3 regions of the Lysinibacillus sp. NPDC059133 genome follow, and region 3 is predicted to be linked to each of the others. Evidence: riboswitches for the same ligand, from Rfam matches in the RefSeq annotation. Region 3 holds a riboswitch; each other region holds the start of a gene.
The links. Region 3 has a riboswitch for magnesium ahead of mgtE (magnesium transporter). Riboswitches for the same ligand answer to the same signal wherever they lie in the genome.

Region 1 (2,280 bases), on a different contig from region 3:
TATCATTTAGTGTTGTAATTAATGGACCCGAGGCCACTGCCGGATCGATGTTGAATTTATATAATATTAGTGGGATAATGGTCCCGGCTAAAGTCCCAATAATTAGAGTCACAACTAATGAACTACCAACAACTAAACCTAAAATCGGATTTCCCTGCCAAATATAGGCTATAATCGAGATTAATATTCCACAGGTAATGCCAATAATCAATCCAACTTTAAGTTCCCTAATAATAAGTTTAAAAACTACTCTTTTATTTGTATCTGTAGTGATTAGACCTCTTACAACAACAGCTAACGATTGAGTGCCTGTATTTCCAGTCATCCCAGCAATCATCGGCATAAAGAAGGCAAGTGCAACAACTTTGGATAATGTTTCCTCAAAACCACTAATAATGGTCCCTGAAACTAATCCGATAAATAAAAGTAAAATAAGCCAGGGAAGTCGGCGATATGCAGCCACGAGTGCCTTCGTGTCAAAATCAATGGCTTTACCAGATGCCGAAAGTTTTTCAATATCTTCATTTGCTTCCTTGATCACAACGTCAATAATATCGTCAACTGTTACAATTCCTACTAATTCATTATTTTTTTCTACAACAGGAATTGATAAAAAATCATAACGTTCTATTGCACGAGCAACTTCTTCCTGATCCGTTTCAGCAGAAACGGAGATTACTCTGCTATACATAATATCCTGAATTTTTTCAAATTCATTACTTATGATTAAATCCCGATAGGATACAACACCTACTAATTTTTTATCATTATCAATTACATATAAATAGTTAATCGTTTCTGAGAACTCTGCAAAAATTTTGAGTTTATCAATTGATTCTCGAATAGTAAAGTGTTGAGGAATCCACACAAAACGGTTTGTCATTATTCGTCCTGCAGTTTCAGGGGGGTAGTTCATGATATTTTGAACAATTTTTGATTCTTCTTGTTTCATACCTGAAAGAAGTTCTTCAATTTTATCAGGAGATAGGTTTTCTAATAATGAAGCTAAATCATCATTATCCATTAAATTCATTACCTGTCCTGATTTTTCAATCCCTAATTTATTAAGAACTTTTAATTGGAGTACCTTTTCAAGCTCTTGAATGAGTTCAGCGATTTGTACAGAAGTAAGAAACAATAAGAAACGTGTATGATGTTTTTCTGGTAACCCCTCAAAAATCCGTGCAATATCATAAGGTTGGAGTTCCTTTAATATTGCTTGAAATTCTTTCTGTTTCCCTTCTTTTAATGACTTGAAAATTTGAAGAGTTATTTGGTTTTCTGTCATGTTTTTAATCATTTTAACCACTCCTTAATTGAGAAACAAAAACAAAATTCCTCTCAACGATAAAGCAATAGTTAAGAAAGATAATTTAAAATTCCTCATAAATATTCTTTGTATTTAGTTCATTTTTATAACATTTCGAGTTTGGTTCTGAATAGTCATCCATTTTCCTCACCTCACAGAAAAATAAAACACCTTCATAACGAATGAAGGTGTTTACACGGTACTATAAACCTACATTGATTGCACTACAAATAAATGTAGCAAATGTGCTCCTCCATTCGTAGAGCTTTAGCACTGTGTGGCATAGGACAAAGCCAGCTACATTAAAAACCACCTTATGTCGATGGTTTCTGTTGACCCATTGGCGTCTTTCGACATTTTTGGGCAGTAGCATATCTCCTACACAGGAGCCTCACCTAACGAGGATGTTTTGTTTGAAATTTCACTCTATAAGAATATCTTTGAAAAGTCAATGTTTTTATAAATGATTTAATATTTTTACACATTAGTATCTCTGTCTTAAGTAGCTATTGAATTGGATTCATTTTTTTATGACTTTGTCTCCTATTTAAATATATACCGTCTGCTAAACACGAAAAGATTCTGTATATCACAGGATTTTTTTAGCTATCAGATGTTAGAATTGCTGATTTCTGTAACTCTGATTAAATGAAAAATAAATCAATAAGTTCCTTTGTTGGCTTACATTACACAAAAGGAACTCTTAAATCACTTACTTATTCAAACTCTTTAGAAAGTTTCAAATGAATTAAAGTGAAAATTTCTTTTTGTACTTTATTCAGATCATGTGACAAAGGAATTGTATTAACGCAAATTAAAGGAGCGGATATATCTTTTAACCCTGAAATATTCGTGATAATTAAGTCATAATTTTTGGAAACCTCTCTGAAAGTACTTAGATTTAATTCCTCAATTATAAATGGCTTAATTAAATGTCCAAATTGATATACCATTATATTTTGTATGAACTC
Region 2 (2,280 bases), on a different contig from region 3:
AGTGAATTGTACTCCGAATAATTTTGGTTGTCAACAACTGTTCAAAAGAAAAAACCTTAAAAAATGGTATCAGGGAAATAGTGTATTTTCGGTGCATCATCATAACATGGGAGGATTTCTGTTCCGTCTGGGGGTCCGATTAGCCACTTGGGGCAAAATGATATTGGCTACGAATGCGTATCACAGAGACGTAATTCCTCTTTACCCTTCCCTCGCCTACTGGCTCGCTCCAGGGTCTTGTAAATCCTCTATTTGATGAGCCATATTTTTATGCTTACAATTTTTACTTAATCAAATTGTGGGGTAGAGATTTTTCGAATTTAAAATTTATAAATTTGTAATTTACGATAATCAATAGCCTCTGTAACAGTTGTTAAGCCCTTTTCAGAATACGTAAGTTTTTTTATTTAAAACTGCTGAACAAAAAATCTAAATAGGATCAATACAAAAATCGATGAAAATACATAGAGTGGAGAGGGGCAATTGCTTTTTGTCTCTCTACTTTCGTTACGGAGCAAAGTTTACTGGAATCTTTTTGGTAATATGTGAGCTACGAGATTATGCCGAGGCATAATTGATTAGAGTAAAGTATTACGAAAGCTCTTTATCTGTTTTGTTTGAGAAAATTTTTTTCGTAAACAACCGCAAATTTCTACTCCGTTTATTTCTTATTTCGCACGGGAATTCGTAATAAAAAAAACCTAAAAAAAATTTTTTGACTCTTGACAAATCAAAAAATACGGCTTACGATTGCGAAGAAATTAAATAAAACCTCGTTAGGTGAGGCTCCTATACAAACATAGGCCACTGCCCAGAAATATCGAAAGATGCCCATGGGTAGAACAGGAATTGCCGGATTAAGGCTTTTCATAAGGTGGCTAAGAGATAAATTCATCTCTTTACGGTGTATAGTGCTAAAACTCGACTAGGGGGAATCGAAAGTGCTTTTTTGTGCTGCTTATTTTTGTGCACTTTTTAAACCCTCTAGGACTCCTAGAGGGTTTTTTAATTTCCAAAAAGATCCTTATTGCATAATGCCATATCGATTAAATCCTTTTAGCAGGGGTAAAAGAGTTCATTTTTAGAAAGGAGGGGGTCAAAATGGAGAGTCCGAGTCCGACCGATGAAGATAGTAGGAGTAAAAAACTTAAATCTGTTTTAATTCAGCAGATTAGGAGGGCGATTCAATGCTTAAAATCTATAAAAGAAGCAAAGAAGGGCTACTGGAAGAACAGCCTAAGATCGTTCAGGGTAGCTGTGTATATCTCACTGAACCATCCGAAGAGGATATACAGTATGTTGCTAATCGACTTGGAGTATCAACTGACTTTATTAGTGACTCCCTTGATATTGATGAACGATCACGAATAGAAAAAAGCGGAAATGATTTATTACTGATTGTCAATGTACCCTTAAAAATGCCAAATGGTGAAACTATACCATATAGGACAATTCCAATCGGTATTATTCAAACAAGTGAAGTAATTGTAATAATTTGTCGCGTTAATCATCCGATTTTACAGGAATTTAGCAAAATTCTCGATAAGAATTTTAATAACAATATAAACGTATCTTTTATTTTACAATTGTTGCTTATTTCGGCCCGTTATTGTTTACGATGCCTTGATGATATTAATCAAAAAGTTATTGTATCTGAAAAATTAATACAAAAATCAATCAAGAACAGTGAAGTGTATACTTTACTCAATATAAATAAGAGTCTTGTTTATTTCATAAAGGCGTTAACAGTAAATCTTGTAATGATGAGGAAATTGTCAAGAGTACTTGAAATGAATGAAGAAGATGAAAAACGGATGCAAGACACTCTTAATGAGATGCAACAAGCTCTTGATACATCAAAAATTTACAACGAAAATTTAGGTAATATGATGGATGCATATTCTGCGGCGATTGAAATTAACCTTAGTGTTGTAGTGAAAGTTTTAACTGCATTTACGATTATCTTGACGTTTCCGACGATGGTCGCAACAATTTATGGGATGAATTTCCCATTACCAAAGCAAGATGGTGCATATGCATTAGCAGTACTAATGTCAATCTCTGCAGTCATTAGCTTGTTGACAGGTTGGGTATTTTATAAAAAACGGCTATTTTAGAAGAGAAAGTGAGGAGAAAAGATGCTTACGATATATCAAAGTAATTCAATAGGTCAATTACAACAGGTATCTGATATTGTTCACAACACGTTGCTCTATCTTGTGGATCCGACAGATGCTGAAATTTCTCAAATTTCAAATAAACTTAATGTTCCGAAAGATT
Region 3 (2,280 bases):
ATAAGTTTAAAAACTACTCCTTTATTAGTATCGGTAGTAATTAGACCTCTTACTACAACAGCTAATGATTGAGTATCCGTATTTCCAGTCATACCAGCAATCATAGGCATAAAGAACGCAAGTGCGACAACTTTGGATAATGTTTCCTCAAAACCACTAATAATGGTCCCTGAAACTAATCCGATAAATAAAAGTAAAATAAGCCAGGGAAGTCGGCGATACGCAGCCACGTGTGCCTTCGTGTCAAAATCAATGGCTTTACCAGATGCCGAAAGTTTTTCAATATCTTCGTTTGCTTCCTTGATAACAACGTCAATAATATCGTCAACTGTTACTATTCCTACTAATTCATTATTTTTTTCAACAACAGGAATTGATAAAAAATCATAACGCTCTATTACACGAGCTACTTCTTCTTGATCCGTTTCAACAGAAACGGAGATCACTCTGCTATACATAATATCCTGAATCTTTTCAAATTCATCACTTATTATTAAATCTCGATAGGATACAACACCTACTAATTTTTTATCATTATCAATTACATATAAATAGTTAATCGTTTCCGAGAATTCTGCAAATGTTTTAAGTTTATCAACTGATTCTCGAATAGTATAGTGTTGAGGAATCCACACAAAACGGTTTGTCATTATTCGTCCTGCCGTTTCAGGAGAATAATTCATTATATTTTGAACAATTTTTGATTCTTCTTGCTTCATACCTGAAAGAAGTTCTTCAATTTTATCAGGAGATAGGTTTTCTAACAATGAAGCTAAATCATCATTATCCATTAAATCCATTACCTGTCCTGATTTTTCGATCCCTAATTTATTAAGAACTTTTAATTGATGTACTTTTTCAAGCTCTTGAATGAGTTCAGCGATTTGTTCAGGAGTAAGAAACAATAAGAAACGTGTATGATGTTTTTCTGGTAACCCCTCAAAAATCCGTGCAATATCATAAGGTTGGAGTTCCTTTAATATTGCTTGGAACTCTTTCTGTTTTCCTTCTTTTAATGCCTTAATAATTTGAAGCGTTATTTGATCTTCTGGCATGTTTTTAATCATTTTAACAACCACTACTCCTTCATTGAGGAATAAAAGAATATTCCCCCAACGATAAGACATTCGTTAAGAAAGATAATTTAAAATTCCTCATGGATATTCTGTGTATTTAGTTCATTTTTATAATACTTCGAGTCTGGTTCTGAATAGTTATCCATTTTCCTCACCTCACAAAAAAATAAAACACCTTCATAACGAATGAAGGTGTTTACACGGTACTATATACGTACATTGATTGCACAACAAATTAATTGTAGCTAATCTACTCCTCCATTCATAGAGCTTTAGCACTGTGTGGCATAGGACAGAGCCAGCTACATTAAAAACCACCTTATGTCGATGGTTTCTGTTGACCCATTGGCGTCTTTCGACATTTTTGGGCAGTAGCATATCTCCTACACAGGAGCCTCTTGAAAAGGGATATTTTTTTAGATTGTTTCCAAAATCTCTTTTGCGATTTCATCAAGTTCTTCTGCGAGTTCATTATGTGTAGGTGTTTCAGCAACTCTTGTTAAATACTCTCTAAACTGAACTCTTGACTCTACTGGCAATTCAATAACCAAAAAGTGTAAAATAAACCACTTCCAGTTTTCGTCATCTGAAGATAAAACATCTTGCACATGTGGGACAATTTCTTCTGGAAAAGTTAATAGTAATTCTAATACGCTTGGTGCTACTGGCCAATTCATATCTTGAATCCATTCAAGGAGGTTAGGCAGTAAAGGCAATATTTTATCTCTATCCATTTTTTCAATCATTTCTACTCTATCATTATCATGCTTATGTCTTGGCAAAAGATATTCAAAGTTTTCCATATGCATCTCTCCCTTAGATTTTTATACATGGCAATCTATTTATTGTATCAGTCTTTATTGAACTAATCTGCGCCGTTAGTTCAATAAGAAAAAAAGAGCTGCCTACGCAACTCAATGATCTTCAAGTAAAGCACCCCGTTCGTTGAATAAGGAAAATACTAAGGTTACTTTTTCATACCGATGTATAGTAGGTGAGATGAAATCCCTAGAATATATGGGTCTGTCGCTTTTTCTTTTATTAAATTAATGATTTTATTTACTTCCTCTTCACCCTTTCCTTTCCAGTAATTCCAACTATCGTTGTTTAAAATAACTCCTGGATTTGAACCAATTAAATCTAATAATGTTTCAAATCCTTGCGATTCCATAAAAGGTTTTATGTCCTCAATATTAAAATAATA

Region 1: it holds a riboswitch for magnesium, as region 3 does, so the genes downstream of both, mgtE (magnesium transporter) here and mgtE (magnesium transporter) in region 3, are expected to answer to the same signal.
Region 2: it holds a riboswitch for magnesium, as region 3 does, so the genes downstream of both, ACFXN8_RS20840 (magnesium transporter CorA family protein) here and mgtE (magnesium transporter) in region 3, are expected to answer to the same signal.

What each region holds. Positions count from the first base shown of each region.
Region 1 is NZ_JBHZDH010000024.1:41,329-43,608, reverse strand. It holds gene mgtE (magnesium transporter) at 1-1,300, opposite strand, end outside; M-box (ykoK) riboswitch at 1,554-1,719, opposite strand; gene ACFXN8_RS14115 (AcpB/EbpR/MafR family transcriptional regulator) at 2,026-2,280, opposite strand, start outside.
Region 2 is NZ_JBHZDH010000051.1:9,054-11,333, forward strand. It holds M-box (ykoK) riboswitch at 766-940, shown strand; gene ACFXN8_RS20840 (magnesium transporter CorA family protein) at 1,188-2,117, shown strand; gene ACFXN8_RS20845 (magnesium transporter CorA family protein) at 2,139-2,280, shown strand, end outside.
Region 3 is NZ_JBHZDH010000002.1:45,118-47,397, forward strand. It holds gene mgtE (magnesium transporter) at 1-1,067, opposite strand, end outside; M-box (ykoK) riboswitch at 1,327-1,489, opposite strand; gene ACFXN8_RS01515 (DUF5071 domain-containing protein) at 1,493-1,879, opposite strand; gene ACFXN8_RS01520 (class I SAM-dependent methyltransferase) at 2,044-2,280, opposite strand, start outside.